DNA from 2 places in the Pseudalkalibacillus sp. R45 genome. Region 2 is predicted to be linked to the other one. Evidence: a T-box and tRNA genes for the amino acid it is inferred to sense, from the RefSeq annotation. Region 2 holds a T-box; the other holds one or more tRNA genes.
What was found. A T-box is a leader RNA that pairs with one kind of tRNA and senses whether it is charged. The one in region 2 lies ahead of thrS (threonine--tRNA ligase), so its partner is inferred to be a tRNA-Thr.

Region 1: it encodes a tRNA-Thr, which carries the amino acid that the T-box ahead of thrS (threonine--tRNA ligase) is inferred to sense. The anticodon was not compared.

What each region holds. Positions count from the first base shown of each region.
Region 1 covers NZ_JBQQCL010000013.1:5-11,166, reverse strand. The annotation lists gene ACTWQL_RS18300 (hypothetical protein) at 201-488, opposite strand; gene glmS (glutamine--fructose-6-phosphate transaminase (isomerizing)) at 653-2,455, opposite strand; gene glmM (phosphoglucosamine mutase) at 2,936-4,288, opposite strand; gene ACTWQL_RS18285 (CdaR family protein) at 4,321-5,595, opposite strand; gene cdaA (diadenylate cyclase CdaA) at 5,588-6,412, opposite strand; gene ACTWQL_RS18275 (anti-sigma factor) at 6,635-7,267, opposite strand; gene sigW (RNA polymerase sigma factor SigW) at 7,282-7,851, opposite strand; gene ACTWQL_RS18265 (aspartyl-phosphate phosphatase Spo0E family protein) at 8,033-8,209, shown strand; gene rocF (arginase) at 8,302-9,201, opposite strand; tRNA gene ACTWQL_RS18255 (tRNA-Ala) at 9,570-9,645, opposite strand; tRNA gene ACTWQL_RS18250 (tRNA-Gly) at 9,648-9,721, opposite strand; tRNA gene ACTWQL_RS18245 (tRNA-Lys) at 9,755-9,830, opposite strand; tRNA gene ACTWQL_RS18240 (tRNA-Tyr) at 9,972-10,056, opposite strand; tRNA gene ACTWQL_RS18235 (tRNA-Thr) at 10,097-10,172, opposite strand; tRNA gene ACTWQL_RS18230 (tRNA-Val) at 10,322-10,397, opposite strand; tRNA gene ACTWQL_RS18225 (tRNA-Glu) at 10,405-10,479, opposite strand; tRNA gene ACTWQL_RS18220 (tRNA-Thr) at 10,494-10,569, opposite strand; tRNA gene ACTWQL_RS18215 (tRNA-Asn) at 10,574-10,648, opposite strand; rRNA gene rrf (5S ribosomal RNA) at 10,675-10,790, opposite strand; partial or broken rRNA gene ACTWQL_RS18205 (23S ribosomal RNA) at 11,051-11,162, opposite strand, start outside.
Region 2 covers NZ_JBQQCL010000024.1:12,517-23,678, forward strand. The annotation lists gene ACTWQL_RS22570 (TrmH family RNA methyltransferase) at 1-7, opposite strand, end outside; gene sspI (small acid-soluble spore protein SspI) at 145-351, shown strand; gene ACTWQL_RS22580 (hypothetical protein) at 449-595, opposite strand; gene ACTWQL_RS22585 (M42 family metallopeptidase) at 875-1,960, opposite strand; gene ACTWQL_RS22590 (dUTP diphosphatase) at 1,993-2,493, opposite strand; gene ACTWQL_RS22595 (TVP38/TMEM64 family protein) at 2,619-3,191, opposite strand; gene ACTWQL_RS22600 (DUF1294 domain-containing protein) at 3,214-3,501, opposite strand; gene ACTWQL_RS22605 (HNH endonuclease) at 3,498-3,803, opposite strand; gene rplT (50S ribosomal protein L20) at 4,088-4,447, opposite strand; gene rpmI (50S ribosomal protein L35) at 4,525-4,713, opposite strand; gene infC (translation initiation factor IF-3) at 4,780-5,283, opposite strand; gene thrS (threonine--tRNA ligase) at 5,941-7,875, opposite strand; T-box leader at 7,989-8,208, opposite strand; gene ytxC (sporulation protein YtxC) at 8,287-9,144, opposite strand; gene dnaI (primosomal protein DnaI) at 9,617-10,555, opposite strand; gene ACTWQL_RS22640 (replication initiation and membrane attachment family protein) at 10,568-11,162, opposite strand, start outside.

The DNA.
Region 1 (11,162 bases), on a different contig from region 2:
TGAATGCATATTTTCGTGGGTAATTTGTCGAAAGAATACGAAACACCTATCCCAAATTAACACTTCCATGGTAAATACGTATTAAATAATAGGTTAAAAACTGAAAAATGATCTTCGAGAAGTTCTTTGGAGAGAAGTTCGTACTAGATATTAAAAAACCCAATCCGTCACTTGGATTGGGGATTTTTACATTGAGGTTTTCAAATTTTATCATAATGGATGATTATAGCCAAAACAACAAACCCCAGAACAATCTTAATGGCACCATAAATAGGAAAATAAATTTTGATGCCATAATCAGGAATTGAAAAAATCGTATTTGCTACAATGTTCTTCTTGATGCTCTCAATATTGCAATCCTCATCCAAAGCTCGCGCACGCAGTTGAATCTTTTCTTTCCATCTATGTAACAAGTGCGGCAAATAATAAGGAGCTGAAAGAAGGAGAGTACCCATCAACCAATAATAGATAACCAAACATAAGATCATTCAACATCACCTTGTACTAGACGTAAAAATAGTTTCGTCTATAGGATGGTCGATATAATCAAGACATATTCAGTTTCAATTTTTCTGAACAAAAAACGTGCTCGAAGATTTCTCAATCCTCAAGCACGCACTTATAAATAAAAATTTATTATTTTAAGCTTTAATTATTCAACCGTTACTGATTTAGCCAGGTTACGCGGTTTGTCGACGTCGCAGTCACGGTGCAGTGCTGCATAATAGGAGATCAATTGCAGCGGCACGACGCTTACTAACGGTGTCAGCAGTTCATTGACATCTGGAATAACGATCCGATCTTCATCGTCATGCAATGATTCTGAACTGATCGTGCAAGTGTAGGCACCACGTGCAGCGACTTCCTTCACGTTTCCACGGATGCTCAAGTTCACGTGTTCTTGTGTAGCAAGCGCGATGACCGGTGTACCTTCTTCGATCAATGCGATCGTACCGTGTTTCAGCTCTCCTCCCGCAAATCCTTCTGCCTGGATGTAAGAGATTTCTTTAAGCTTCAACGCACCTTCAAGTACAACGTGATAATCCATTCCGCGGCCGATGAAGAAGCAATTGCGTGTTACTGCAAGGTATTCACGGGCGATTTTTTCGAAATCTTCTTTCTGGTCACACATTGCTTCGATTGCGTTAGAAACGACACTTAACTCCTTGATAAGATCGAAGCTCAACTCTATACCCTTCGCATTCGCTGTATCGCTAGCCAATATGGAAAGGACCGCAATCTGTGCTGTGTAAGCTTTTGTGGACGCTACAGCGATTTCAGGACCCGCATGAAGAAGCATTGTATAATCCGCTTCACGAGAAAGTGTAGATCCTTGTACGTTGGTAATTGTCAATGCTTTATGACCAAGCTTTTTCACTTTGACGAGGACAGCACGGCTATCCGCTGTTTCCCCGCTCTGAGAAATAAAGATGAACAATGGCTTCTCAGATAGCAACGGCATATTGTATGAGAACTCACTGGCAATGTGGACTTCCACAGGTACTTGAGCCATCTTTTCAATAAGCTCTTTTCCTACAAGACCAGCGTGATAGGATGTACCACATGCAATGATGTAAATACGGTCTGTTTTCTTCATCGCTTTCCGAATATCATCATCGAGTTTCAAGTTGCCATCTTTAACCTGGTACTGGTTGATGATGTTACGGATTACAATTGGCTGCTCGTCGATTTCTTTGAGCATGTAGTGCGGATACGTCCCTTTTTCGATGTCAGTAGCATCAAGCTCTGCAGTGAATGGATCACGTTCCATCACTTCTCCATCTAGATTCTTGATTGTGATGTCCTCTTTTGTGACGATTACGATTTCTTCATCCATCAACTCAACGAATTGATCAGTCTTTTGAAGCATTGCCATGGAATCACTTGCTACGACATTGTAACCATTACCTACACCAACAAGTAACGGGCTCTTGTTCTTACCTACATAGATCGTTTCATTATTTTCGTTATCTAAAAGTGCAATTGCATAAGATCCCTTTAAAAGAGCTAACGTTTTACGGAAAGCCCCTTCGACTTCAAGGCCATCTTTTACAAAAAGTTCGATAAGCTGAACGATGATTTCCGTATCTGTTTCACTTTTTAATTCAACGTCTTTCAAAAACTCTTTTCGAACTTGTGCAAAGTTTTCGATCACTCCGTTGTGGACAAGTGTAAAACGTTCTGTCGAGCTTTGATGAGGGTGCGCGTTGACTTTACTTGGTGCACCGTGTGTCGCCCAACGTGTATGTCCGATCCCGATGGTCGCAGGTACTTTCTTATCCACCTTCTCACGCAATGTCGCAATGCGTCCTTTTTCTTTGAAAACATGGACGCCTTTTTTGTTCATTACTGCGATACCAGCCGAGTCATAACCACGATATTCGAGCTTTTCCAGCCCTTTTAATAAAATTTCTTTCGTATCTTCATTTCCAACATAACCAACAATTCCACACATTGAAATAAACCTCCCTGTTGGGGGAAACACCATTCACTTATATTCAGACTTGTTCTTATTTTAATCAAGTGAAAATAAGGGGTCTCTTTACCCCCAACATTTTAAAATTTTAGTTTTACATCATATCCATACCTTTGTTCACTAAGTCGCCTTAGTGGTTTCAGTATGAATTTTCCGGTTTGATGTAAGACCGAGAGGCATCCGCCGATCAGATTCGATAAACCTCTTTCCTCGTCAACTATTTCATACACCGCCGCGGTGTCGGCCTCAGCCGAAGAAATAGTCCAGGCGCTTTTCGTTATAGTGTTTTTTCTACGCTCCTTTCTATAATCGAATGGAAATATCATACACCAGAAATCTCATGACGTCAACGACTTTATTAGAGCGTTGATCTACACTTAATAATTATGCAAAAACAGCTCGTTTCGTGTATGCGAGCTGTCCCTGCATAGTATTCGTATTCACGTGTGTTTTCTGTCCCTATTGTTCAACATACCCTAATTCCTGGTCGACAACACGTGCAATTTCCTCTACATATTTTTCACACAGTTCTTCAGTCGGAGCTTCCACCATCACCCTTACAAGAGGTTCAGTTCCTGATGGTCTTACAAGCACGCGGCCGTTTCCGCTCGTTTCAGCTTCCACTTTGGCAATTGCTTCTTTCACAGCTGGGTTTTCCATCACTTTCGTTTTATCTGTAACCTTTACATTTTTCAGGCATTGCGGGAACTTTTCCATTTCACTTGCAAGCTCTGATAAAGGTTTCTGTGTCAACTTCAGGATGTTGACGAGCTGTAGGGCAGATAGAAGTCCATCACCCGTTGTACTATGATCAAGGAATATGATGTGGCCGGACTGCTCTCCACCAAGATTGAAGTCCCCTTCCCTCATACGTTCCATGACATATCGATCACCAACAGCCGTCTGTTCAGATGCAATGTTGGCAGCTTCAAGCCCTTTATAGAATCCGAGGTTACTCATCACTGTCGAAACGACCGTATCTTTTTTCAATCTGCCTTCACTTGCAAAATGTTTGGCACAGATGAACATGATTTGATCACCATCGACAATCGTTCCATTTTCATCTACTGCAATCAAACGATCCCCATCTCCATCGAATGCAAGGCCTACATCAGCTTCTTTTTCTTTTACAAGCTCAACCAGTTTCTCTGGATGAGTAGAGCCTACTCCGTCGTTTATATTCAAACCGTTCGGTGATGAACCGATGGTCGTAATATCCGCATCCAGGTCTGCAAAAAGGTGAGGTGCAAGTGAAGAAACCGCTCCATGTGCGCAATCCAATGCGATACGAAGTCCTGAGAAATCTTCATCAACCGTTTGTTTTAAGAACTGAAGGTATTTTTGGCCGCCTTCGAAATAATCACTCACTAAACCAAGATCCATTCCAGTCGGTCTTGGCAAGTCGTCCTTGTCCAGGTCCAATAATTCTTCGATTTCCCGTTCTTGCTCATCTAATAGCTTAAAACCATCGGATCCGAAAAATTTGATTCCATTATCCCCAACAGGATTATGGGAAGCTGAGATCATGACCCCGGCCTGTGCCCCTAACGCCTTTGTCAAATAAGCCACACCTGGAGTTGAGATGACGCCTAATCGCATAACCTCTGCTCCGATCGAGAGCAGCCCTGCAACCAATGCACCTTCCAGCATATGACCGGAAATTCGGGTATCCCTACCAATGATGATTTTCGGTTTTTGGGTCTCTTTTGTCAGAACATAACCGCCAAAGCGCCCTAATTTAAACGCTAATTCTGGTGTTAATTCGGTGTTTGCTACTCCTCTGACTCCATCTGTTCCAAAATATTTACCCATTCAATAAATCGCTCCTTCTTCCCTTTTCCACATTACGTCGTTCTTTTGCTGATGGTTAAGGTCGCTTCTGCAAGCTGACTCTCAAATGTAAATCGTTCGGGAACATCGACATTGATTTTAACATCATGCTGTCCCTCTGATAAATTTTTCGCATCAACAAAAGCGGTTATATTTTCTTCTGACAAGTTGTTCAAATCTTCTGCGTTCCCATTGACTGTTACATCCATGACCCCTTCGTTTGGCGAATTGAAACTTGCTTCCTCGTTATCATCCAATCCGACAACTTTGATCGGTAAATCGTTGAAGGTCTTGGAACTTGCGGTTTCGTTTTCAGCAGGCTCTGTTGATGTTTCCTCTTCCGTTTTTTCAACATCGATTTTCACTTTCAATTTACCAGGTGACGCGTAAAATGCGCCTTCTGGTAAAGGGACTTCCATATCAATCGTTTCATCTTCGGTAATGTTGCTTAAGTCCACTGGTAGAGAAATCGAATTCAGTTTCTCTAGGACCTTTTCAGGTGCATGAATCGCTACTTCTTCTTTTGATGGCGTAATCGATTTTAGCTCAAAACCATCTGGAAGAGAGCCTCTTTCTTCAATGGTGACCGGTACATCTTTACTTGGATTTTCAATTGGTACTGTCACATTCATCGTATTAGGTTCGATTTTGATATCGACTGGATCGAAGTTTTTATTCAACGCTTGTACTTTCGCCTCTCTTGTGAAAGTCTCTTTCTCGTCTGCTACGTTGACAAATACCCGGACATAGGCGATTTCATCGATCATTTCTTTTGCACCGGTGATTTCGATCTCCTCTTTATCGACCTGAGGTGTACCAGCAATATAGCCTTTAGGTAATTCATCTTCACCAAGAAGCTGTACTGTCACTGGGAATGATTCGGTTTTCTTCTCATGTAATGTCACACTCACTGTACTTTCTCTTGGAATTGCGTCAATTCCGTTCGGTACATTTTCAAACTTGATCGGTACGTCATATTGCCCTGGTCCTTTATCTGTGAGATCGATATAAGCTCTCGGTGTACGCTGCAAGCCGAATCGCATGATATCAGACTTTGAGCCCTGGAACCTGACCCCTACGGTTTCTGGGTTGCCTAATAACTCATATTTATTATTATCGTATTCTACATCAAGGGAAACGTTTTTGAATATTTGTTCCCCGCTTTCTGTCAAACTTTGATCATCTTCATTCGCCTGTTGGTCATTAATGTGGACTGTGGTATACATCATCAAAGCGATCAGAAAAGCCGCAACCTTGACAAACCATGGAGATTTAAGTAGTCTATCCATCTTTCTTCCCCCTCCAATTCCACTTTGTTGAGGAAGTTGATTTTGTCATTATTTCAGCCTCTAACAGTTTTCGTAACATGTCCTCATCTAAATTACGGTAGAGCTCCCCATTTTTTGTGAGGGAAACATTTCCTGTTTCTTCAGAGACGACAAGGGTCAGACTATCTGTCACTTCTGAAATGCCCAGTGCAGCTCTATGCCTTGTCCCCAATTCTTTTGAAATGAAAGGACTTTCCGATAGTGGAAGATAACTTGCAGCTGCAAGGATTTGATTATCGTTGATGATGACAGCACCATCATGCAATGGTGTATTCGGAATGAAAATATTAATCAAGAGTTCTGAACTCAGATTCGCATTAATCGGAATACCGGTTTCAACGTAATCGTCGAGTCCTGTTTCCCTTTCAATCGTTATCAAAGCACCAATACGACGCTTAGCCATATAATTCGTTGCCTTAAGCATCGCCTCGATCGCATTTCTCTTCTCCTCTTCTTCTGCAATCATGCCGCGTGAGAAAAATCTGCCTCGACCTAACTGTTCAAGCGCACGGCGCAACTCCGGCTGGAAGATGATGATGATAGCAAGGAAACCGTATAAAAGCGTCTGGTTCATCAAGAAATATAAGGTGTTAAGTTTGAAAATACCACTAAAAAACCAAACCGCTATGATGACCGTGATTCCTTTTAACAGCTGGATTGCTTTTGTGCCTTTTATCAGCATGATAAGTTTATAGATCACATAAGTGACCAAGAGGATATCAATTATATCATTCAAGTAGTTCAATATATTAAAGTCAAAGTCCCCTATAGGAAACATACGCATCCTCCAAACTGATCAACTCAATATCATTGTGCCCAACAATGCTCAGTTTGTTACCATATGTAACTTCTCTATTATATCATAAACTGAGACTATATCTATTCTTCGTAAGTTTCCGTCAATAACAATCCGTACATACCTTAAAAAAAGAGAAAAGTGGTCTTATGTCCACATCAACTTGTCCGACGCGTTCATAAAACCACTTCGCGAATTTGGGAATTATTCCGATCCAAACCACCCTTTTACAGTGTTTGCCCCTTCTTTCAAACGGTACCAGACCCATTCTGTTATCTTATGGATTTCTTCACTTTCCCCAGCGATATGTCCAGCAGAAGCAAGATAGTGGTTTCCGTTGATAACGGTGACATCCCCTTCAACCTTCCCTGCAATTTCGACATCGCCGTTCTTTACAATAAGGTCGCCTTTTACAATCTCGCCTTCAGGAACAAAGACTTTTCCGCTGTCCTGGTCTATTTTGACCTGGGCACCATTTGCTGAAACAGAAATCGGGTTACTCCTATGACTTCCCCATTCACTATATATTGAGCTTGACATCAACAAGAGAAAAAGAACCGCAGCAGTCAGGATCGGGTGATGTTTGAACCATCTTCTCATCTTGGAAGAAGACTTTTCTTTAGGCAATCGCTCCATAACTTTTGAAGTAAAACCATTTGGCGTTTTTATAGCATGATGGCTATGCAGCAATTGATCGACGTTTTTGATTTCTTCAAATTTCCCCTTGCAGCTTGAACATGTTTTAATATGTTGGAGCAATTCTATTTTTTCAAGAGGTTCAATTGTTTCATCAACCCATTTATGCATATAAGATGAATACTTACCATCGCATTTCATTTTTATTTATCCTCCTAACAATCCAGATCTTTCAACCGTTTCCGAAGAGCTTCCCGACCACGATGGATACGAGTTTTCACCGTTGAGACTGGGATCTGCAAAATATCACTGATTTCTTTCAGCGATAGTTCCTCCAAGTATTTCAGCGCGATTGCTGAACGGTATTTCGGAGGCAAATGCATGATCTCCTTCTGTATACGGTCTTGGAGCTCAAAGGTTTCAACTTTTTCTTCAGGTAATTGTTCTGCGACTGCTATTTGGGAATATAGTGTCAATCCTTCTCCTCCGGCTAATTCTGCATCTAGGTAATAATCTGGCTTCTTCTTACGTATACGATCGATGGTCAAATTGGTTGCAATCCGATACAACCAAGTAGAGAATTTATGGGCTTCATTATATTTTTCAATATGTATATAAGCACGTACAAACGCTTCCTGGGCGATGTCCTCTGACTCATGTACGTTCCCCAACATCCTGTAGACGATATGATATACTTTATCCTTATAAATTTCCACAAGTTCTTCAAACGCATTTTGATCCCCTTTTTTCACCGATCGGACCAAACGCTTCACCGTTATATCCATATAGGAACCTCCGATACTCCGTAATTAAAAATACTACTTTTGGAGTAGAATGCTTCTTGTTATATTCTAACATGGGACAACTTCCTAGTGAGGAATATTTTTGTTAAAAATAGGTTTATTTTCTCATATATCGGGTATTATGTGTAACAACTATCTATTACGGTGAAAGCAGGTGGGCTGCATGTCGGCTGAAGAGCGCTTTCTATTAAATGAAATCGAAAATTCCAGAAAGAAAATGTTGACCCTGGCAAAAGAAAAACCTTTGTTTTCTGCAGAGGTTGTTGAAATCAGCCAATATCTCGATCATCTACTTAATCGATACGATACAATTAAGAGTGAAATTATAAAGGTTTCTTGATTTAGGAAGCAGCTCTCGAGTAGAGAGCTGTTTTTTCACCTCTTAAAAAAGCCTTATCGACTAGGAATCGATAAGGCTTTCATTAAGTATAATCAGATTAATTTTTCTCCAAATAATGAACCGATCAATGCAACAGCAACAGTTGCAGTTTTGTTCTTTTCATCCAGTATCGGATTTACCTCCACAAATTCAGCTGAAGTAAGGATTTCCGCCTCTTCTAACATCTCCATAGCTAAATGGCTCTCACGATAGCTGATACCTCCTAGGACTGGAGTTCCTACACCAGGTGCTTCAGCCGGGTCCAGACCATCAAGGTCTAAGCTTAAATGTACACCATCAGTTCCATTTGAGACATACTCAATCGCCTCTTCCATAACCTTTGTCATGCCCATTTTATCGATTTCATGCATCGTATAAACTTTGATGCCCTTCTCACGAATCAATTCCCGCTCTCCTTCATCAAGCGAACGAGCACCGATAATGACAATATTCTCTGGCTTAATCTTTGGACTGAAACCGCCAATCTCTTTCAGCTTCTCATCACCGATTCCAAGGCTTACAGCTAAAGGCATACCATGGATATTCCCACTTGGAGAAGTATCTCCGGTGTTTAAATCGCCATGAGCATCATACCAGATCACACCTAAATTCTCATAATGCTTTGAGACCCCTGCAAGTGTACCGATCGCTATACTATGGTCGCCACCAAGAACTAATGGAAAATGGTTTGCTTCAATGATTTTATTTACGCCTTCTGCAAGAAGGGTATTCGCTTCAATGACCCCATCCAAATTTTTCAGATTGGTGTCCTTACTTGCTACTTTTTCTCTTTGAGGGATGTGGATATCACCATGGTCTTCAACTTCGTAGCCAATGTTTTCGAGCCTTTCAATTAATCCGGCATATCTCATCGCGCTCGGTCCCATATCTACACCACGGCGCATTTGACCCAAATCCATCGGGACACCTAAAATACCAATATTCTTCTTCATGATTTTCCTCCTCTATGATCACTCTATCATCTATTGTAGGACTTTGATGTCCACTGGTTCAACTGGACAAAATTCTGCATACTTATGCGGTTTAACAAGCATTAAGGACATGATAATGGATAATTATGAAACGCTTTCATTTTTAGCATCATTCTTATTCTTCTTAATGTAAGCTTTGTTATACTTTAATGTTGATTTTGCGAAGTTCACTCAAAAAGTGTGGGGTCTCCTCTGGATCGCTTTTCCCACAGTAGTGTCGCAAATTTCGCTGCAATCAAACTTAATCAGAAATCACCAGTATTATTTAACAACGCCAAAATGTAAAAAAACTCTCTGACATTCGGTCAGAGAGTTGAATATGTATGATATGGTGGAGCCTAGCGGGATCGAACCGCTGACCTCCTGCGTGCAAGGCAGGCGCTCTCCCAGCTGAGCTAAGGCCCCGATGGAGCGGGTGATGAGAATCGAACTCACGACCAGAGCTTGGAAGGCTCTTGTTTTACCACTAAACTACACCCGCATGATTAAATTTGATCAATCAGATTTATCGAAATGGTGAGCCATGAAGGACTCGAACCTTCGACCCTCTGATTAAAAGTCAGATGCTCTACCGACTGAGCTAATGGCTCGCGCAGTATATTCACCTTGTGTCCTTTCCTCTTCTTGCATAACCTAAGTCGCAAGGCTGCGTCAGGACAATTCATCGTTTACTCATTAGCTGTATCGTTCATAGCTAATGGCTCAAGCAGCTTACTCGTCTTTTTTAAAAATGGTGGAGGGGGACGGATTCGAACCGCCGAACCCGGAGGGAGCGGATTTACAGTCCGCCGCGTTTAGCCACTTCGCTACCCCTCCAATAAAAAAAGACTATGAAGTCTGATTTCAAAATTGAAAATGGTGCTGGCCAGAGGACTTGAACCCCCAACCTACTGATTACAAGTCAGTTGCTCTACCAATTGAGCTAGGCCAGCGAAGTAAAATGATGTTACTTCAGTTTGTGTCTCTTCCTCTAACAAGGAATCCTCTGTTGCCAGCTGCGTCGAGACAAGTCGCAGCTTATTCATTGTTGTATTGCTCCTTGCTCTACCAATTGAGCTAGGCCAGCGAAGTAAAATGAAAATGGTGGAGGATGACGGGATCGAACCGCCGACCCCCTGCTTGTAAGGCAGGTGCTCTCCCAGCTGAGCTAATCCTCCAATTAGATGGTGACCCCTACGGGATTCGAACCCGTGTTACCGCCGTGAAAGGGCGGTGTCTTAACCACTTGACCAAGGGGCCATATTAATTTGTCATGGAGCTTCCAAGCGGGCTCGAACCGCTGACCTCTTCCTTACCATGGAAGTGCTCTACCTGCTGAGCTATGGAAGCAAAATGGCTCCACAGGCAGGACTCGAACCTGCGACCGATCGGTTAACAGCCGATAGCTCTACCACTGAGCTACTGTGGAATATTCAATGAGATGAAAAAGGTTTGGCCCGGCGACGTCCTACTCTCACAGGGGGAAGCCCCCAATTACCATTGGCGCTGAAGAGCTTAACTTCCGTGTTCGGCATGGGAACGGGTGTGACCTCTTCGCCATCGTCACCAGACCAAGTTTCAATTGATCCACAATCATCCTTAGTAAGGACAAGATATATATTACTAAAATTAAAAAACTTTTTCAAGGGCTTTTCCAAAAATATTCCCTCAAAACTAGATAATGTGTTTCTTGAAAACATCTTCGATGTAATGATGTCCAGCTGTGACTCCTTGAAACTCGGGATCACTTCGTCATTCCTGTGGCGGCACAGCCTCCTCGTCATGACTCCAGTGCCTGTCGTTTCAGGACAGTCGTCTTCGCTTTTCTTTTGTGGTTAAGTCCTCGATCGATTAGTATCTGTCAGCTCCACGTGTCGCCACGCTTCCACACCAGACCTATCAACCTCATCATCTCTGAGGGATCTTACTCGCTTGACGCGATG
Region 2 (11,162 bases):
GGTTCATCTTGTTCATTCCTTAATCGAAAATAATAATGCTATTATACGTGATATTCATACATAATCCAATTCGAGTGGATAAAAACTATCAACATACAAATGCTATGTACATCATTCCTAAATGAAAATCAGAGGTGAAAAGTAATGGATCTGAACTTAAGAAAAGCAGTTTTAGCAAACGTTTCTGGAAATAACCACGAAGAATTAGAAAGTACGATCGTGGAAGCGATCAACAGCGGTGAGGAAAAGATGTTACCTGGTCTCGGTGTTCTTTTCGAAGTCATCTGGCAGAACTCAGATGAATCAGAAAAAAAAGAAATCCTCGAAATTCTTGCAGAAGGTCTTCAATGATACGAAGTCATCCACAAAAATAGGACTCCTCATGGGTCCTATTTTTATTTTAGGCTCTTTTCTAAAAGATTGTTGCTTTTGAGTCATTTTTGAAAGCTCACCTTGTGCAAGTTGATTGGAGAGCAAGGTGCGAGACTCCTCGAAAATGAAAATCGTTTTCTTCGTGCGATGTAACGCTGCCGAAGCTTTCCTTGTCCTGCGGGATCAGCGTGCCTACTACCTGAATAATCTCCTCGCAAGGCATGCGACGAGGAAGCTCGCTTCGACAGGACTTTCTTGTAGACGCAGGAGCACAAATGCTTCCTTGATAAGGAGACTCCTGAGGTCGCAAGGCGACGAGTGGGCTCACCGCACGCCCCGCGGAAAGCGAGCATCCTGGAGCGGAATTCAACGACTTTTAAAGAAAACTTGGCGAGACCAAGCCTTTTGTAGGTCGAGCCTTAGTTGCCCTTATACTGAAGAAAGTATTGTTTATACTTTCTTTAAGTGCAAGAGCAACAAAGTTTGCGAAAACAGCCTTGTTTTAAGATTGTTTGATCTGCCGGACTGTTTTTTCATCAAGACCTTTTACGAGTTCGACTATCAGCCGTACCGTATGGTCATAATCATCCCTGTGAATCATGGATGCATGCGTATGCAAATAGCGAGTGGCCATTGTAATAGAAATGGCAGGAACCCCGTCATGAGTGATATGGATATTCCCGGCATCTGTTCCGCCGCCAGGTGTTGTATCAATCTGATAAGGTATGTTATTTTTTTCAGCTGTTTCGAGAACGAAGTCCCGTAATCCTTTATGGGAAATGGTCTTAGCATCATAAATAATGATCTGAGGGCCTTCACCAAGCTTAGATAAGGCGTCACGATCGGTAACCCCTGGGGTGTCCCCTGGAATTCCTGTATCGATTGCAAAAGCGATGTCTGGTTTGATCATATTGGCCGTCGTCTTCGCTCCACGTAAACCGACTTCCTCCTGGACAGTACCTACACCATAAACCGTATTTGGGTGCTTGATTTTTTTCAATTGTTTCATCGTTTCAGCTACGATTGCACAACCAATCCGATTATCAAATGCTTTAGCAAGCAGCATTTTAGGATTGCTCATGACCGTAAATTCAAAATATGGGATAACAGAATCTCCCGGTCTGACTCCAATTTCCAGGGCATTCTCTTTATCAGAAGCACCAATATCAATGTACATATCTTTGATAGGTACCGGCTTTTTCCTGGCTTCAGGCGAGAGGATATGAGGCGGTTTCGATCCGACGACACCGACCACATCACCATTCTTGGTTTTTATCGTTACACGCTGTGCGAGTAACACCTGTCCCCACCAGCCGCCAACAGTTTGAAAACGCAAAAAGCCTTTATCATCGATGCGTGTGATCATGAACCCAACTTCATCCAGATGACCTGCCAGCATGATGCTCGGACCGTTTTTAGAACCTTTCTTTTTCGCGACCAAACTTCCGAGGTTATCACAGTAAACCTCATCCGCGTATGGTTCGATGTATTTTTTCATGACTTCTCTCGGTTCTGATTCATCTCCAGGAATCCCTTTGGCATCCGTCAACTCTTTAAGCATAGTGAGTGTCTCATCTAAATTCTTCATGAAGAACCTCCTGATGTCTAATCGTGGTGTTTTCAATACCCCTGATCTTGACGTGTGTGGTTCACCTTGTTCTTTGATAAATAAGCGTCTTGTATCTCTTCAATGGTAAAACCTAAAATTCGTCCGATCATCAGATAGTCTTCCATTAATTGATTGTAATTATTGACGTCTTCACTATTGTTTTTGAAGGTTGTAACACTCTCATATACCTTCAAGAAGGCACCAACTGCTTCTCCCTCAAAGTCATCTGGAACATGTACACGTTCTGGCACCTCAAACGGAAGGATCAATCCGATCGATAGCAAGAAATGAACGCCATCCACGTATTCTTCAAGAATGATATCTTTTGATGAAGGTGGTTTCGAACTCCAGAATTTGAAGCATCGGGTTTCATTCGCAAGCTCGCCAATTTCCACGAGTAAAGCGAGAATTTTTTTATCCAATAAATCCGCGTTTTCCAATCCCCGTTCTGATTCAATCCGGCGATCGAGTTCATTTTGCATCTTATACATTTGCTGTAAATTCAGGTCCATTATGTATCCCCTCTCCTTGTGCTTACTCAAGTATACCAAGGATCTACATGGACCTTAAGGATTCTGTTCACCAAAAAGTGCCGAGATCCTCATATAGAGTATTCCGGCACCCGTTTTGGAAAAATTCATCTTGCGTCCGCAAAAAAGTCCTGCCATTTGTAGACCCATTCTTTCCGACGTAAAACATAGAACAACACAGCGAGAATACAAAGGATGCTGATCATCCAATGAAGCGTTAATTTGTTCAACCAGCTCCCAAACGAGGTATAGACGATTGCTAAAGGGACATTCGTATATAATGACAGCTTCGTATAATCTTTAAAGTTCCTTGCGATTTCAATGATACATAATGAAATGAGATGAAAATGAAGAAATGGGACCAATCTTAAGATGGTGATTTGTCCGATTGATAATTCAGACCGTTTACCAAACCATCTTTCTTTCATGTTCATGACTTTGCTGAATGATTTCGGTAATGATTTTACAAGTGCATAAAAATATACGCTCACCAACGTTACACCGATTATGGAGTAAATTGTACCGAACACTACCCCAAAAACGACACCGCCTAAAATACATATGAATCCGACTGGAATGAATAAGAATTGCCGTAAAATATGCAGGAATATAAATAGGACTGGGGCAAATGCACCGCTTTTACCGAGCCAATGGATGAGTTCCATCGCATGCTGTTCCATTTACATCCCTCCCATACTCAATTTATGTGAAGGTGAATGTCATTAGACCTTTGCCATTAGCGGACAAGTAGATGTAAAGGGCGATCTGCAGAACAATCAAAACCGGGATTCCAATGCGAAAGGACGTGTGTTTCGTCTTATGGCGGAACAACTGCATGCCTGTAAAAATACCCATAGCACCACCTATGAGAGATACAATCCATAAATGGGCCTCTGAGACTCTCCATTGTTGTCTTTTCGCTTTTTGTTTATCAATAAACATGATGATGAGACCGTAGAAATTGATTAATAGGACTAAGTAGATGATCATCGTTTTCGTTTCCTTTTCTTTTCATTGGATTTTTTCGTTAGTGGAATCACACTTGCAGGCTGCTTCCGGATCCACTTTACGTATTTGTGTATCTTTTCATTGTTGCGAAGAGAGTTCAAATCTGGATAAAGAGTAGCAAGTTCTTCATTTGTAAAAAGAGCGTGCACCTGTTTATGGCATGGGATGCATAGATGAGCTGTTTCACCGAATGTACCGCCGTACTCCCGGGGCACAAGATGATGTTCTGTCGTAGTGACTCCTTGTCTGCCGCACAATTCACAACATGTAGTTGTTGGCCCCATATGCAATCTCCACTCTTTCTATAAGTAACTACTTAAAAACGTACTTTAGATCCGCATATTCACGATATCAAGGTACAACCTACCTATGAGTACATCAAAATCGGTTTTTTGCGTTTTCATGTACTCAAATCCCGGCTATGAGTACATCAAACTCGGTTTTTCGCGTTTTCATGTACTCAAAAACTCTACTTTGAGTCAAGTCAAAGAGAATTTACGGTTTTATTAAGTACGTCATAATTCCCAATATATAAAAAGGGCTGACTACGAATAGTCAACCCTGTTATTTAACCTTTTAGGCTATCTTTAGCTTTGTTCGCTAGTTCTGCGAATGCTTTTTCATCAGTTACAGCAAGTTCAGCTAGCATCTTACGGTTAACATCGATTCCAGCTTGCTTCAATCCGTGCATCATGCGGCTGTAAGAAATTCCATTCATACGAGCTGCAGCGTTGATACGTGTGATCCATAATTTACGGAAATCACGTTTCTTTTGACGACGGTCACGGTATGCATAGCGTAGTGATTTGAATACTTGTTGTTGAGCAACTTTAAATAATTTATGTTTCGCACCAAAATAACCTTTAGCAAGTTTTAAGACGCGTTTACGACGACGACGTGTTACATAGCCACCTTTTACTCTTGGCATTGTAATCCCTCCAGTTTTTTTCAGAAATTATTATTGTTCAAAAAAGCAGGCGAACAGTCGCTTTTTGAACTGACGATTTAGATCATGTCTTTGATACGCTTGTAGTCTCCACTGGACACAAGTGCAGATTTACGTAGCTTACGCTTTTGTTTTTGAGACTTGTTACGGAACATATGGCTAGTGAATGCGTGTGAACGCTTCAATTTGCCAGTTCCAGTTTTCTTGAATCGCTTAGCAGTCCCTTTATGAGTTTTCATTTTAGGCATAGTAAAGTTCCTCCTTTGGTTACTTGTTCGAAGAAATTCCGTTCATGTTCGTTGCCAATATGAAAGTTATTTGCTTTCAATCGGAGCAAGAATCAAGAACATACTGCGGCCTTCCATTTTAGGCTTGGATTCGATCGTTCCAAGATCCTCACATTCCTTTGCCATACGCATGAGCACGTCACGTCCTAATTCGGAGTGAGTGATCGCACGTCCTCGGAAACGGATGGACGCTTTGACTTTGTTCCCTTTCTCAAGGAACTTTTTCGCGTTACGAAGCTTTGTGTTGAAATCGTGCTCTTCAATATTCGGGCTAAGACGAACTTCCTTCGTCGTAATTGTCTTTTGATTCTTACGCGCTTCTTTGTCTTTCTTCTGTTGCTCATAGCGATACTTGCCATAGTCCATAATTCTGCACACTGGCGGTTTCGCATTAGGGGCAACAAGAACCAGATCCAGATTTGCATTTGCTGCAATTTCAAGTGCTTCTTGACGAGATTTCACGCCAATTTGATCTCCATTGGCGCCAATTAGGCGAACTTCGCGAGCGCGAATGCCGTCGTTGACCATCATGTCCTTACTAATAATGAGCCACCTCCATCGATTTTTACAACCTAATCTTTTTCTTGTAAGTAAAGCAAATCTATTGTTGATATATTAAAAAACAAATAGAAAAAGCGTCGGCGCATACCACACCCACACAGAAAGTTTTCGACTATTGATCTCTAATTGATCATCGAAAGCTGGTTCATTGTACCTGCCAACTGTACATCTGTACGCCGATCAGGTGAGAAGCGGGTGCTTCTGCTTGTTTTACAAGAATATAGGATTATATCACATTAGAATTATATCATCGATGTCGCACTGATGTCAAGCCATCTCGAGTGCTTCATTTCAACCTTTATAGCGTACCTGATTTCTCTAGAAAAATCAAGAGTTAATTTTAAAACGCAACAGCTTCTTATTAAAAACAATGAGGTTGAATTAAAAGATGCCTTTATTAGAGGACACCAGAGACCTTATTCGCCTAAAACCATTGATACAAAGTCCTTTTTCACCCGAATAGCGAAACAGTTGTCCTCTATTTTTTTTTAATACCGCTTTTTGTCACAGATAACGGAACAGATGTCCTCTAATTACGATCGTTCACCATCTGGACAATATGATATTAAAAAAAGCGACCCTGACACCAATTTTCATCGATGTTTCGGGTCACTCATTTCATTATTATTAGCTATGCTCAACTTCAGTTTTCAGATTATCTTTGAAGCTTTCTAGTGATACAGTTTCGGAATCCTGTTCACCGTACTTCCGTACGTTGACAGCATTCTTTTCGATCTCCTGGTCACCGACTACGAGCATGTACGGAACTTTTTGCATTTGTGCTTCACGGATCTTGTAACCGATTTTTTCTTCACGGGAATCGACTTCTACACGGATACCATTCGACTTCAGTTCTTCCTGTACTTTATATGCATAATCCATATGGACTGCAGAAACGGGGATTACTTTTGCCTGTACTGGTGCCAACCAAGTCGGAAGTGCACCTTTATATTCTTCGATCAAGAAGGCGACAAAGCGTTCCATAGTCGATACGACTCCTCGGTGAATGACCACTGGACGGTGATCTTGCCCATCGCTGCCTTTGTATGTCAAATCAAAGCGCTCCGGTAAGTGGAAGTCAAGCTGTACTGTTGAGAGTGTTTCCTCTTTTCCGAGTGCAGTCTTTACCTGGACATCCAGTTTTGGTCCATAAAATGCTGCTTCTCCCTCCGCTTCCACATAATTCAGGTCCATATCTTCCATTGTCTCTTTCAAGAGAGCTTGGGCTTTCTCCCACATTTCATCATTATCGACATACTTTTCTTTATCAGCAGGATCACGATAAGACAGACGGAACTTGTAGTCATTAATCCCGAAGTCTTTGTAAACTTTTTGAATAAGCTGAACGACCCGGATAAACTCATCCTTCAACTGATCTGGTCTTACAAAAATATGGGCGTCATTCAATGTCATTGAACGTACACGCTGTAACCCTGCCAGCGCCCCGGACATTTCATGGCGGTGCATTGTGCCGAGCTCAGCAATACGGACAGGCAGATCACGATAACTATGCATTGCGTTTTTATAAATCATCATATGATGCGGACAGTTCATCGGGCGAAGTACAAGCTGTTCGTTATCCATTTCGATCGGTGGATACATATCTTCCTGATAATGATCCCAGTGACCAGAAGTCTTATAAAGTTCAACACTACCAAGGTGAGGAGTGTAGACATGGTCGTAACCAAGCTTCACTTCAGTATCTACGATATAGCGTTCGATGACTCTTCGGATTGTCGCACCTTTCGGAAGCCAGATCGGCAGCCCCTGGCCGACTTTTTGTGAAATCGCGAAAATCTCTAATTCTTTACCAAGCTTACGGTGGTCACGTTCCTTCGCTTCTTCGAGGAAATGCAGATGCTCTTCCAGTTCGGATTTTTTATTGAAGGCAGTGCCATAAACTCGTTGGAGCATTTGATTGTCACTGTCACCTCTCCAGTATGCACCTGAGATATTCATCAATTTGAATACCTTTAATTTGCTTGTTTGCGGCACATGGACACCCCGGCATAGATCGGAAAATTCACCTTGGTGATAGAATGTGATCTTTTCGCCTTCAGGAATTGCCTCGATTAATTCGACTTTAAGTTCATCTCCCAAGTCCTCATAGCGACGGATCGCCTCTTCACGACTCACTTCCTCACGAGTGATTTCAAGGTTTTCATCCACGATTTTCTTCATTTCTTTTTCAATCTTCGGGAAGTCTTCTTCAGTCAGCCTATGCTCCATATCTATGTCATAATAAAATCCATTTTCGATTGTCGGACCTACACCAAGCTTGATTTTTTGATCGGAAAAGACCCGTTTGATCGCCTGTGCCATAAGATGTGCTGTACTATGACGAATGATTTCAAGTCCTTCTTCAGAATCAGGCATGACAATTGTTATGGCTCCGTCCTGTTCGATCGGTTGACGTAGATCAAGCAATTGATCATCGAGTTTTCCAGCGATGGCTTTCTTTTTCAATCCAGGACTGATCGACGCAGCGATTTCTTCTGTTGTTACGCCTCTATCGAACTCCTTGACTGCTCCATCTGGAAAAGTAATTTTCACCTTTGACATGGTCATTCACACTCCTACTTTAATAAATACAAATATAAGTTAACTAGCCTTGCGCAAACTAGAAACAACCCTTGTAACCGTTAATAATGGAATTAAAAAAACACCCATCCCTGGAAAGGGACGAGTGTCTGCTCGCGGTTCCACCCTCGTTCCGGCAGTCTAATGCCGGCACTTGGAATCATTTAACGGTCATTTACCGTCAACGGTTACTAGAAGTTCTCCGTTGAAGTTCAGAGGTGGTAAGTACTTTTTACTTGGTGAAGAGATTTCAGCAGATTCTCTTCTCTCTGGAAACCAGTATCAAAAGACTCATATCCTCATCATTACTTTGGTATTGGTAATTGTTATGTAGTATTATATGCAGTCTACCAAAGAAAATCAAGCCTAAAAATACCAAAATTTATATTTTTGTCACTTTACCGCAAATTTACGATTCGGAAGGATACGGACACGCTCTTGAAATACATTCTGAATGGTGCGGTTCATCGAATCATCATCCGAATCCGTATACAGATAAATTTTTTCTGGCGCAATCTCGATCAACACCTTCAGTAAATCAGAAGCGATTGCATCTAGATATGCTTTAGCTTTCCCGCTCACCAGCTGTTCCATATCCGCTTCCGTCAGTTCATAATAATGTTCATTATAAATTCTGAAACGTTCTCCCTCAAACTTCAGATGCACGGTCGAAAACAAGGAGACCCTCGACTTCACGAACTGCCTCAATTGATTAATGAAATCTTGATATTCCTGTTCGAATTTAAATTCATCTATCGCACATTCGATATATTTGGTTAAGAGTTCCCTGTATGGTTTAAGACGGAATTGCAAAAATGATTCATAAGAAAAGATCATTTCGGAATCAAAAAAATCCTCTAATGCATTGACGATCATATCTTCTCTCGGTGGGAAACCCCTAATTAATGGGATGTTTTCAGTGTTTTCTTCAATCAGGGACTGTGTGATGGATAAGATTTGAAGCTGTTCATCTTCATCTGTAAAATAAAATTCGGTTTCCAAAATCCTTAAAATCCAAGCATCTTCTCTAGTACGAATAATATGTTTCGCTAAAAAAAGTAATATTGTAGGTTTCAACATGTCACTAACCGGATCCCTGGGATCTAAATAAATGTCCAACGCATTCTCATCAGTATAGTGAATCTTTATGGGAGTCGACCGGTTGGGTATGTTTTGATTATTGAGTAATTTAGTGATTCGTTTAAACAAATAATGGCCTTCCTTTTCATCCAAGAAATGAATCGTAACCAACCTTAATCCTCCTTGTCCACAATCATTGTTACAATATATGAACGACAAGGAAGATTATTCTAAGGAAAGGCTTATAAATTTGTTCTACGTTCGTTGAGCAACTGAATACTCATGCTGATTCCGTCGGATTAACCGCATGTTTCACTGAATCTTAATTGTAACGGACACAGGAGACCTTATTTGGCCAAAACACTATGATTTTACAAAACTAACGGACATGAGAGACCTTATTTCGTAATTATCGTGGAAAATCAGCTGCTTTGTTCACAAATAACGGCTCTGGTGTCCGTTAACTTTTTTAAAACACCCAAAATAGCACAAATAACGGCTCTGGTGTCCGCTAAAATTCGCATAAAAAAGAAGGCTGTCCAAAAGAGTCAGCATTTCTCCGATCATAACAACATTTTGTGGTGTTGATACGAACTGTTGTTAACGTGTCTGACGCTTTTCTTTTAAGACAGCCCCTCGAAGACTATTTTTGTGTTCGTCTGTTTTCACCACCGAGTGAGATCGGAGTTGTAAAGTGCTTGATCCGTTCCATGATCCGTTTGGCCTTCAACTGTTCTATCCCACCTTTTTGAGAATAGGAAAGATGCTCCTCAAGCTCTTCGTAATCGTAATTAGAGGTATAACAAGTCGGCAGCTTTTCCATCATACGGTATTGGAGAATTGAGCCCAATACTTCATCCCGGATCCAACTAGACATGGTTTCCGCACCAATATCATCAAGGACCAATACAGGAGCTTTCTTGATCACATCCAACTTTTCATCGACTGTTTGGTCTCCGATTGACGTTTTCATTTCTCTGAAAAAATCAGGCGTATATACAAGAATCGTCTGTATGTTCCTCTTCGCGAGAGAGTTGGCAATCGCTCCCATGAGGAAGGTCTTTCCAACTCCGAATTGTCCATGGACATAGAGACCTTGAGATGAACCTTCTGGACTGGTGACAGCTTTTACAAACTCCGCAGCCTTCAGGGTCGCTTGATATCTCTCTGTGTCTTTCTTATCGAATTGCTCAAATGTTGCTGACAGAATATCTTTCGGAATGAAATAGCTTTTGATCAACGATTGGAGATTCTCAAGCTCATCGTGAGCAATTTTATTATGGCATCGGTTATACGTAACATCGATGATTTGACCGTTGATGAAAAGCTGGGGTTCATACCCTTTAAGCATATTTTGACAATGCTCCAAGTCAAGACAACCCTCACAATTTTTAGATCCTTCCACAAACTCCAGCAATCTTGGTAGGCTCTTATCAATCATTTGATTCGTAATTTCTGGATGAGTCCGATGAAATGCTTTCCAATCGGGGTGCGCCAATACCTTTTTCTTCACTTCGATCAATTCTTTTTCTACTTTCGGACGATCAGCAAAACCTTTCATCGATTCTGATATTGATTTCACATTGTGCACCCCCTATAGTCCTTTCAAATATTCTTCAAGCCATTTTTCATCAGTTTCTGAAACCTGTTGACTTTCTTTATCTGTTTTAGGCGTGGCCATCCACTTTGGAAGCTTGTCTTTTCTGACATTCTTTTGTTGGACTGGTCTTCCTGCCTTTGATTTCTGTTGTTTAAAGGATTGATAACTTTTATGTTCTGCCTTGGCAAGTTCCATCGCTTCTCTTACAGATGAAATTTTCTTGCGTTTCCACTGGCTTGCAATTTTTTCGACATGAGCGTGGATCAATTTCATATCATTCGTATTCAACACATAATCGATCAGGACATTAATGACACCTGCTGAAAGCTTCTGGTCGAACATGATTGAGTCGATCAGCTTAAGATCGGCACTGGCGGCACGACCTCCCTCGCTGTATTTTTCAAGCAATGCACGAGGGGATATCGTTTCAAACGTCTTTATCATCATTTCTTGGGGTGATAACTCTTCCTCATTTTTACGGACCGAATTTCCCTTTTGCCTACGTTCACTAAGACGTGGTAATTGGCCTGGTTTTTCAATCTTATACCAGCGCTGAACCTCTTGCCTTAATGAGTACGGGGTAAGCTGT